One region of the Aeromonas sp. 25-AL00135 genome, then DNA from elsewhere that is predicted to be linked to it. Evidence: riboswitches for the same ligand, from Rfam matches in the RefSeq annotation. Region 1 holds a riboswitch; the other holds the start of a gene.
The links. Region 1 has a riboswitch for cyclic di-GMP ahead of lafK (lateral flagellar response regulator transcription factor LafK). Riboswitches for the same ligand answer to the same signal wherever they lie in the genome.
Positions count from the first base shown of each region.

Region 1 (5,646 bases):
CCGGCACCATGGATCAGCATCAGGCCAGGGCTCGCCGTGAGGAGATCGCACGAGAAGCAGACTTCTATGGTGCAATGGATGGTGCTTCCAAGTTCGTTCGTGGTGACGCGATAGCTGGCATGTTGGTGCTGATCATCAACCTGGTGGGTGGGTTGGCCATCGGTATCTTCCAGCATGCCTTGCCCGTCGCGGAGGCCTTCCAGCGCTATGCACTGCTGACCATTGGTGATGGTCTGGTTGCCCAGATCCCGTCCCTGCTGATGTCGACTGCTGCGGCTATTATCGTGACTCGGGTCAGCGATGAGGGTGAGATGGCTGATCAGGTTGGTCAGCAGATCCTGGCATCCCCTCGCGTTATCTATACCTCTGCAACCATCATGCTGATCCTGGGTCTGGTACCCGGGATGCCGATGCTCGCATTCCTCAGTTTCGCAGCTGTACTGGCCTGGACAGGTTGGAGTGTCAGCAAGCGAGCCGTCAATGTGCCGGATCTGGATGCAGCGCAAGAGCTGACTCGTCAAATGATTCAGCCTGAACAGCAGGCACTGGAGTGGCAGGATTTGCCGCCAGTTGATACGGTCGCCATCGAGCTTGGTTATCGTCTGGTGCCTTTGGCTGAAACGGATAAAGGGGCTGAACTGCTTGCCCGGGTGCGCGGGATCCGTAAAACCCTCTCCGAGCAGTACGGTTTTCTGCTCCCCGAGATCCGGGTGCGCGACAATCTGCAATTGCAGCCGGATCAGTACCGGATCAAGCTGTCCGGCGTCGCGTTAGCGACGGGGAATGTGGATTGTCAGCGCTTGATGGCCATCAGCAGTGGTGAGACCTATGGCGCGCTAGATGGCGAGTTGACCCAGGACCCGGCCTACGGCATGAGTGCGGTCTGGATCTCCCCTGAACAGAAGGCCAAGGCCCTTAATCTTGGTTACTCGGTGGTGGATTCGGCCACCGTGATTGCCACTCACGCCAGCAAGTTGTTACGTGAACAACTTGATGCGCTGTTTGGTCACGATGAAGTTGGCAAGCTGGGCCAATACCTAGCCAGTCAGTCCCCCCGGTTGGCTGAAGAGCTGAATCTGGCGCTGACCCAGATGCAGCAATTGAGAGTTTTTCGTCAATTGCTAAAGGAGCAGGTCAGTCTTACCGATATACGAACCGTTGCCACGACGCTGCTGGATGCGAGCGAGCTGACCAAAGATCCTGTCTTGCTAGCATCCGATGTGCGCTGTACCTTGAAGCGCCAGATTGTGCGGCAGGCCATTGGTAATCGGGATGTGCTGGCTACGTTTACGCTGGATGATCGCCTTGAGCAGACATTGCTGGCTGCAATGAATCAGTCACAACAGCAGGGCAAAATCCAGCTGGACAGCTTCCCGGTTGATCCACAACTGCTGGCCCAATTGCAGCAAAATATGCCGTTGGTGAAGGAGCAGTTGCAGCAGTTGGGACATGCCCCTGTGTTGGTTGTTATGCCGCAACTGAGACCGTTAATAGCCCGTTATGCCCGATCATTTTCAAAGGGACTCAAAGTGCTTTCTTATAATGAAATACCGGAAGAGTTACGGGTAGAGGTAATTGGTACACTTGGTTAATTGCTGTTGGATAAATGCGCTGATGGGGAAGTGTTTTTTCCGCCTTTGCTTGAATTGCCGTATGAATACTATATGATGTGGCGAAAATTGACGCAGCAATGTGTGAAAGTTAAATAACAAAAACAATATTAATTGTGTTGCTACACGCCTAGGCAATCAGGTCGGGCGTGTTATCACATTGTAAGGGCAAACTGAACTGAAAAGTCAGGACGCAAAGCCTCCGGTCTAACAGCATGAAAGCTAATGACAGCGGGGTTACCAAGGTGAATTTGGATACAATATCGTTACCATATGGATACAAGGTTGTGCTGTTTTTCAGTATCACCTTGTATTGATCCTTTGTGTCTGATGCTTCAGCTCTATTGATTGTCCTATTCACAGTCACAGGTATCAGATGTCTATGTCTTCGGGATTATCAATAAATAAAACAATCGGGTTGTGTGGTGATGGTTGTGCTGAACCACATATATTATTGATTCAACCGTTAGTCGCTAGGAATGAGGTTGTAAATATTCTCTCCAGAGAAGGCCTTAGAGTATCAACGGTTAATTCTGTAAAACAGTCAAAGAGCATTATTGCTGGCAATAATGTTCATCTTATATTGCTCGATATGGATGCCATGACCGAGCTTGGGCCACGTATTCTGCATGAGTTTGAAGGGCTCGATTGTGTCATTATGGTTAATGAGCATCAGGCCGCAATTGCTGCAGAAGCCATGTGTGCCGGAGCTATAGATTATATTGTCAAACCCTTCCGTTCCCAGCAATTGCTCGATGCTGTACGTGGTGCTTTACGCCTTCGTCAGGCGATCCCCAATCTTATCGCTGTGTCGCCCATGAGCCTGCAGGTCTTGCAGCTGGCTCGACGTGCCGCCAAAACCTCTGCCACCATTCTGATTGGTGGTGAGTCAGGCACCGGTAAAGAGCGGTTGGCCCGTTATATTCATGATATGTCAGTCAGGTCTGAAAAACCGTTTGTTGCAATTAATTGCGCTGCCATTCCTGAGACAATGCTCGAATCGATTCTCTTTGGCCATAATAAAGGTGCATTTACCGGTGCTATATCTGCCCAACCTGGCAAGTTTGAGTTGGCACAGGGGGGTACCCTGTTATTGGACGAAATATCTGAATTATCTTTGAACCTGCAAGCAAAGTTATTACGGGTTTTGCAGGAGAAAGAAGTGGAGCGGCTTGGTAGTAATCAAACGATTGCGCTGGATGTTCGTATCATTGCCGCCAGCAATAAAGATCTGCGTACTTTGGTTGCTAATGGATTGTTCCGTGAAGATCTGTTTTATCGTCTTGATGTTTTGCCTATGAGCTGGCCCGCATTGCGTGATCGCCCTGACGATATTATTCCTCTGGCCAACTATTTTCTTGAGCGTTATGCACCTCAGCAGGGTTATCGCCTGAGTAAGCAGGCGTGCCAATTGCTGTTGTCTTATGAATGGCCAGGAAATGTGCGAGAGCTTGATAATGTTATGCAACGCGCATTAATTATGGCGCGCGGTTTGCATATACAGTCCGTCGATTTGATGTTGCCAAACTGTATTCTTCCCCAAGAAACAGTCGCAGCAGACACGTGGCATGCTCCCGAGGGGTTGAGTGAAACCCGGCGGCATGCCGAGTTCCAATTTGTATTAGAGACCTTGCGCCGCTTTCGTGGCCATCGTACCCGCACAGCCGATGCACTGGGCATGACAACCCGGGCACTGCGCTACAAGCTTGCGGCGATGCGTGAGCAAGGCATTGATATTGAACAGCAGATTCAAGCAGAGGGATAAAGAGTGAAGATTCAAATGATGTCATCGCAGGTGACACTCCTGCAACAGATGCAGGAAATGCAGCGTGTCGCCAGTCAGACACCGTCCATCGAATCCAATAGTGATGTATCGGGAGCATCGTTTTCAGAGGCTATGCACGACGTAGTCGGACGTGTCAATGAACAGCAAAATATTGCCTCAAAATTGATGGCATCGGTCGATGCCGGACAGAGCGATGATCTGGTGGGGGCCATGGTGGCGAGTCAAAAAGCCGGCTTGAGTTTTTCAGCCTTGATGCAGGTTCGCAACAAGCTGATGACCGGTTTTGACGACATTATGCGCATGCCGCTCTGAGGTAACAGATGACTGAACTGGTAACATCCCCTCAGGGGGCTGCCCCTGATTCGCTCAAAATCAGGTTGCAAGAGGGGCTACGCAATTGGCGTACCCTCTCCCGTGACAATAAATCGATCCTGACTATTGCTCTGCTGGCTGCCATTGTGGCGGGTACCATAGTCGTTATCCTTTGGACCTCCAGCAAGAACTATGTGCCCCTGTATGGCAAACAGGAGCTATACGATACCGCCAACATCATGGAGATGCTGGAGAAAGAGCAGGTACCTTTCCGTCTGGAAAAGAGCACCGGTCAGGTACTGGTTCCTGAAAATCAGCTGGCTCATGTCCGGATGGCACTTGCTGCGCGAGGGGTGCGTGCAGCCATGCCGTCGGGTCTGGAAGGGCTGGACAATGTAACCGGGTTGGGTACCAGCGAATTTATGGAAGGGGCGCGTTATCGTCATGCCCTGGAAGGGGAGCTGGCCCGCACCATCATAGCCCTCGATGCCGTGCGCAGTGCCCGTGTTCATCTGGCTATTCCGAAGCGCACGCTATTCGTGGGACGCGATGAGGAGAAACCCAGCGCGTCAGTAATGCTCGATATGCAACCGGGCCAATCCATCGAAGCGGGTCAGGTCGAAGCGATAGCCAACCTGGTGGCGGGTAGTATTTCCGGAATGAAACCTGGTGCTGTGACCGTGGTGGACCAATCTGGCCAGTTGCTCAGCGCAGAGCTGGGGGACAAGGTCGGGTTTGGCAAGCAGAGCGTCCAACAGATGGAGTATGTCCGCAAGCTGGAACAATATATCCGTCAGCGCGCCAATGACATGCTCTATCCCATGCTGGGCAGTACCAATTTCAAGGTGCAGATCGCGGCAGACGTGAACTTCAATGCCGTCGAAGAGACCCAGCAGCAGCTCGATCCGCAAGGTGTGGTGACTCAAGAGTCCAACAAGTCCGACAAGACCATCGATGCGCTGGCGATGGGGATCCCGGGGGCGTTATCCAACCGCCCGCCTGAAACGGCGGCAAAAGATGAAAAGGCTGGTGCTGACAAAGGCAATGCAAATGCCAATACCGCGACACAACAGAACGACACTCGTACCGAGCGTCAGGAAATCAGCAAGCAGTACGAAAACAGTCGCACCATAGTGCACACCCGTTACCAGCAGGGACGTCTGGAACGAATTAACGTATCCATTCTGCTTAACCAGCAGATTGCTCCGAAAGGTGGCTGGAGTGCCGAGCAACTGGAACAGATCCGTCAGATGGTGGAGCGTGCAGTCGGTTTCGATGAGTCACGTGGCGATCAGATTAGTCTGCAGGCCTTCGATTTCAATGGTGCAGTACAAGTAGCCGCGCCCGAATCCAGTTGGTGGGAAACCCCTTACTGGCAAGACTCCCTGCGTTATCTGGTCGGCGGTTTGCTTGGCCTGACACTGGTCTTCTTCGGTATTCGTCCGCTGGTGAAACATCTGGTTCGTACCCAGCAACAGCCGGATATGGAAATGAGTGAGACTGAGGAAGATCTGGAGCCCACCGTCGGATTGTCGATGCGCAGTGATGACCTTCAACCTCCGGTCACATTGTCCAGTGGCTTGATCCATGCAGACAATGAGATTGAACCCCAATTCACATCATTGGATTTGGACTCACTGCCAGAGCCGGGATCTGAACTTGAAGTGCAACTCAAGCATTTGCAGTTGTTGGTGGAAAAAGATACCGCCCGCGTGGCGGAGGTTTTCAAAGCGTGGGTGAGTGGCAATGAACAGCGTTAACTTGAATCAGAGTGCTGTCGATATCGATATCGACAACCTTGAGAAGGCCGCCATCTTGTTGCTGAGCATGGGGACAGAGTCAGCAGCCAAGGTGATGCAGAAGCTCTCCCGTGACGAGGTGCAGCGGTTGATATCCAAGATGGCCGCGCTCTCTGGCGTCAGTGCTATCGAAGCGAAA
Region 1 is NZ_JBSTYQ010000007.1:127,380-133,025, forward strand. It holds gene lfhA (lateral flagellar biosynthesis protein LfhA) at 1-1,592, shown strand, start outside; cyclic di-GMP riboswitch class I at 1,768-1,855, shown strand; gene lafK (lateral flagellar response regulator transcription factor LafK) at 1,993-3,375, shown strand; gene lfiE (lateral flagellar hook-basal body complex protein LfiE) at 3,379-3,708, shown strand; gene fliFL (lateral flagellar M-ring protein FliFL) at 3,726-5,468, shown strand; gene fliGL (lateral flagellar motor switch protein FliGL) at 5,455-5,646, shown strand, end outside.

Region 2 (5,646 bases), on a different contig from region 1:
TGGTACATGTCGGCATAGAAGGTCTGATCGTGCAGCCCGGACTTGAGCATGCTGGGACGCTGGCCCCGCACCTCGTCGCTGCTGTAGCCGGTGATCTGCTCGAAGGCCGGGTTGACCGAGATGATGCGGCTGTCGGCATCGCACACCAGAATCGCTTCGGAGAGGTTGTCGTAGACCCGGTGAGAGAGCTTGAGCTGCTCCGCATGACGCTTGAGGGGATCGATATTCTCCAGCAGCACCATCAGGTAGTCCGGCTGCTGCTGCTCGTCGCGGATCAGGGTGACAGTCACCCGCCCCCACAGGATCTCGCCCCCCTTGCAGAAGTAGCGCTTCTCCTGGGTGAAACTGCTGCGCTCGCCGCGCCGGATCTCTTCGTAGCACTCAAGGCTGCGCTGCCAATCCTCCGGGTGATTGATGTCGGAGATGGAGCGATGAAGCAGCTCGTCGAGGGGATAGCCCAACATCTTCTCGATGGCCGGGTTGGCCCAGAGAATGCGGCCGGTGAGATCGAGCTTGCCGATCCCCACCGGGGCCTGAAACAGCATGCTCTGCAGCACATGGGGGGTATCAGGCAAGAGTTGCGGCAGCTGGCGTTGCAGCATCAGCGCCAGTTCGCGACCGGCCAGCGGCCCCAGCAACCGGAGCAGCCCCATCACCTTGGTCATATTGGCCTGCGGCTGACGATAGAGCAGGCAGCAGATACCTATGGTCTCGCCATCCGCATCCTTGAGGGCGATCCCGGCGTAGGCCTGGGCTTGCCACGCATCGGCAAGCGGCATCGCGGGGAACAGCTGCAACAGACGATCGCTGAACCAGGCTTCCCCCTCCTGCCAGGTAACGGCATCGGGAGAGTCAGTGATTGGCAGTGTCAGGGTATCGGGGTCAAGAGAGGAGGGATGGGCAGCTTGAACCGTCAGGTGGGTAGCATTTGATTCCCTGCTGGCGATCAGGACGACATCAGCCATCACAGCAGCGGCGATTTCACTCACAAAGGTATCGAAATATCCCTGGCCGCTCGAATGAGCCAGACTTGAGATGATTTGATAGACGGAATCGAGTGCTCGCCTCATGGCAAGTGGCTTTCTCTCCTTGAAGGTTAGAACACGACTCTACTGAAGAGCTGTGAGCAGTGCAAATATGCAATCAGCAAGATATTAAAAAGCCTTGAAAAAAGGGACCAAAAGGTCCCTTTTTGTCGCAGAAATCACGACTCGATCCCACTATGCCGCAAAACAGTGTACCTGCTTGAAACTCACACAGACGGCGGGTCAGGAATCTCAGGCGGCGATCCCGCTATGTCGCAGCAGTGCATCCACCTTGGGCTCACGGCCACGGAAGGCTCGGAACAGCTCCATCGGCTCCTTCGAGCCCCCCTTCTCCAGAATATTCTTCAGGAAGGATTGGCCGGTGGCCGGGTTGAAGATCCCCTCCTCCTCGAAGCGGGAGAAGGCATCGGCAGAGAGCACCTCGGCCCACTTGTAGCTGTAGTAGCCCGCCGCATAGCCGCCCGCGAAGATGTGGGAGAAGCTGTGCTGGAAGCGGTTGAACGCTGGCGGCGTCATCACAGCTACCTGACTGCGCACCTCATCCAGCAGCGCCGGAAGCTGTGCCGGATTGGCCGGATCAAACTCCTGATGGAGACGGAAGTCGAACAGGGCGAACTCCAGCTGGCGCAGCATCTGCATCGCCGCCTGGAAGTTGCGGGCGGTCAGCATCTTCTCCAGCAGATCGGCAGGCAACGGCTCGCCGGTCTCGTAGTGGCCGGAGATAAAGGCCAGCGCCTCAGACTCCCAGCACCAGTTCTCGAGGAACTGGCTCGGCAGCTCTACCGCATCCCAGGCCACGCCGTTGATACCGGCGACACCGGCCACATCGATGCGGGTCAGCATGTGGTGGATGCCGTGGCCAAACTCATGGAACAGGGTGACCACTTCGTTGTGGGTAAACAGCGCCGGTTTGCCATCCACCGGGCCGTTGAAGTTGCAGGTCAGGTAGGCCACCGGCTTTTGCAGCGAACCATCCTGACGGTAGCGACGACCCAGACAGACATCCATCCAGGCCCCGCCCTGCTTGTGCTCGCGGGCGTAGAGGTCGAGATAGAAGCTGCCGCGCAGCTCGTCGTCAGCATCGAAGATATCGTAGAAGCGCACGTCCGGGTGCCAGGTGTCGATGCCGAGGCGCTCGCGCACCTTCATGCCGAACACCCGCTTCACCACCTCGAACAGCCCCTTCACCACCTTGCTGGCGGGGAAGTAGGGGCGCAGCTGCTCATCGGAGATGGAGAACTTGTGCTGCTTGAGCTTCTCGGCGTAGTAGGCGAGATCCCAGGCGGCCAGCTCGCTCTGACCATGCTGCTCGGCGGCGAAGGCGCGGATCTCCTCCAGCTCGGCCTTGCCTTGTGGCAGGGATTTGGCCGCCAGGTCGGTGAGGAAGCTCACCACCTGTTCGGTCTTGTCCGCCATCTTGGTGGCCAGGGAGAGCTCGGCATAGTTGGCAAAGCCCAGCAGCTGGGCCAGTTCGCGGCGCAGGGTGAGCAGCTCGCTCATGATGGCGGAGTTGTCCCACTTGCCCGCATTGGGGCCCTGATCGGAGGCACGAGTGGTGAAGGCTTCGTACATCTCGGCGCGCAGCTCGCGGTTGTCGGCATACATCATCACCGGCAGGTAAGAGGGGATATCCAGGGTGAACAACCACCCCTCTTTGCCCTTGAGCTCGGCCATCTGGCGGGCAGCGGCACGCACGCTGTCGGGCAGACCAGCCAGTTCGGCTTCATCAGCCACCAGCTTGTGCCAGCCCTGGGTCGCATCCAGCACGTTGTTGCTGAAGCGGGAGGCCAGCTCGGAGAGGCGGGCCTGAATTTCGCCGTAACGCTGCTGCGCCTCGGCAGGCAGACCGATGCCAGAGAGGCGGAAGTCACGCAGGGTATTCTGGATCTCCTTGCGCTGGGCGCCGCTCAGCAGCGGGAAATCATCGCTCTGGGAGAGGGCCAGATAGGCCTGATAGAGCCCTTCATGCTGACCAACATAGGTCTGGAATTCGGAGAGCAGCGGCAGGCAGGCGTCATGGGCCTCGCGCAGCGCTTCGCTATTGAGTACGGAGTTGAGGTGGCTGACCGGTGACCAGATCCGTGACAGGCGGTCATTTACCTCTTCCAGCGGGGCAATCAGGCTATCCCAGGTATGGGGATCACGCTGGGCCAGCACATCGCTGATCTTCTGCTTGCAATCAGCAATCGCCTGAATCACGGCAGGCTGAACCTGCTCCGGCTTGATCTGGCTGAAAGGGGGCAGCGAATCCATTGTCAGCAAAGGGTTATTCATCCCGGTTACCTCTTGTTTGGTCTTGAACAGACCGCTTTAGCAGCTCTGTATGGCTTTCTAACATGTGGCCAAGCCACGCAATAATCAAGCGGGAATCCGCCGCAACCCTGTACTTTTCCAGCCATTGCGACCCGGATCTCTGCCGTTGCTGCAGTTTTGCCATCAACAGCCAGTAACAGAATGAATCTGTGGGCCTTTTTTGGCTCTTACCGCTACTTTCAAGGGGCAAAAAGTCGCCATTTACCGGCGCCACAGCTGCCAGCCAAGTACCGTCATGCTCAATCATGGAAACGAACAAAATGTGGTGGATGTAACAAATTATCAATATTTTTCAGTTAATTAGAATCAAAACCAACTATTGATTAATTTATTTTCAAGCATCTATCATAGGCAACCTGCCATGCAGGTCACTTGATTCTCTGTGCTGCACAGAAATCGGATGAAAAAGGCAAAGTGACCCGAAAGGGCGCGACGCAAAGCCACCGGTCTAAGGGAAAACACCTATGACAGCGGGGCTGCCCCCGGGGACGTCCGGTCACAACCGACGCCCCATTTGCACCGTACGGAGAGACGATGAACAAACTCAAATTATCCCTGCTTGGCTGCCTGCTCGGCATGGGCGCCCCCATGGCATATGCCGCCAGTGCCGGTCAGGCGATGGTCAACCCCCAGTCCGGCGTAGTGGTTGGCTACTGGCACAACTGGTGTGACGGCTCGGGCTACAAGGGCGGTATCGCCCCCTGCGTCAAGCTCGATCAGGTCAACCCGCAATACAACGTGGTCGATGTCTCCTTCATGAAGGTCTATGGCAGCGATCCCATCCCCACCTTCAAGCTCGACTCGGCCATCGGCATGAGCGAAAGCCAGTTTATCGAGCAGATCGCCGAGCTGAACCGTCAGGGCCGTGCCGTGCTGCTGGCGCTGGGCGGTGCCGATGCGCACATCGAGCTGCGCAAGGGTCAGGAGCAGGCCTTTGCCGACGAGATCATCCGTCTGGTGGAGACCTATGGCTTCGACGGACTGGATATCGACCTGGAACAGGCCGCCATCACTGCCGCCGACAACCAGACCGTGATCCCGGCGGCTCTGCGTCTGGTCAAGGATCACTACCGCGCCCAGGGGAAAAACTTCCTCATCACCATGGCGCCGGAGTTCCCCTATCTGACCCAGACTGGCGCCTACATCCCCTATATCCGCAATCTGGAAGGGTACTACGACTGGATCAACCCTCAGTTCTACAACCAGGGTGGCGACGGTATCTACATCGATGGCATCGGCTGGATTGCCCAGAACAACGATGCCCTGAAAGAAGAGTTCATCTACTACATGGCGGATTCGCTGAGCAACGGTACCCGCGGCTTCTACAAGATCCCCCATGACAAGCTGGTGTTCGGCATTCCGACCAACATCGACGCCGCCGCCACCGGCTATGTGCAGGATCCGCAGAAGCTCTACAACGCCTTCAACCGCCTGAAGAGCGAGGGACAACCGCTGCGTGGCGTGATGACCTGGTCCATCAACTGGGACATGGGCCGCAACGCCGCCGGTCAGTCCTACAACGAATCCTTCATAAAGAGCTACGGCCCCTTCATCCACGATCAGGAGATCACGCCGCCGGTCGACAACGGCAAGCCGGTGTTTAGCGGCCTGAGCGATACCCGCATCAAGCAGGGTACCGCCTTTGATCCGCTGGCAGGTGTCAGCGCCAACGACAAGGAAGATGGCGACCTGACTGGCCAGATCCAGGTGGAAGGCTCGGTAGACAGCCAGCGCATCGGCCTCTACCCCCTCACCTACAAGGTGAGCGATCGCGACAACAACGTCACCGAGCAGGTACGCACCATCGAGGTCTACAGCATGAAGCCGGTGTTCAGCGGTGTCACCGACACCACGCTGGAACTGGGTACCGCTTTCGATCCGATGACCGGCGTCAGCGCCCATGATGAAGAAGATGGCGACCTGACCGCCCAAATCAAAGTCAGCGGCAACGTCGACAGCAGCAAGGTCGGCCGCTACACCCTCACCTATCAGGTGAGCGACAGCGCCGGTCAGCAGGTAACCCAGCAGCGCAACGTGACCGTCAGGGAGCAGGGCGCCGTCTGTGAAAACAGCTGGGATGCCAAGAAGGTCTACGTGGGCGGCGATATCGTCAGCCACAACGGCAAGAACTGGCTGGCAGGCTGGTGGACCCAGAACGAAGAGCCGGGCACCACGGGTGACTGGGGCGTCTGGCGCGTACAGGGTGACAGCGACTGCGGCGGCACAACGCCACCCGCCGAAGGCAGCAGCGACTTCACCGTCAGCGCCATGGCGAGCGAGTACACCA
Region 2 is NZ_JBSTYQ010000022.1:53,527-59,172, forward strand. It holds gene ACW5XC_RS18245 (putative bifunctional diguanylate cyclase/phosphodiesterase) at 1-1,070, opposite strand, end outside; gene prlC (oligopeptidase A) at 1,278-3,320, opposite strand; cyclic di-GMP riboswitch class I at 3,758-3,843, shown strand; gene ACW5XC_RS18255 (immunoglobulin-like domain-containing protein) at 3,894-5,646, shown strand, end outside.
Region 2: linked by a shared signal. The riboswitch ahead of ACW5XC_RS18255 (immunoglobulin-like domain-containing protein) and the one ahead of lafK (lateral flagellar response regulator transcription factor LafK) in region 1 are both predicted to bind cyclic di-GMP.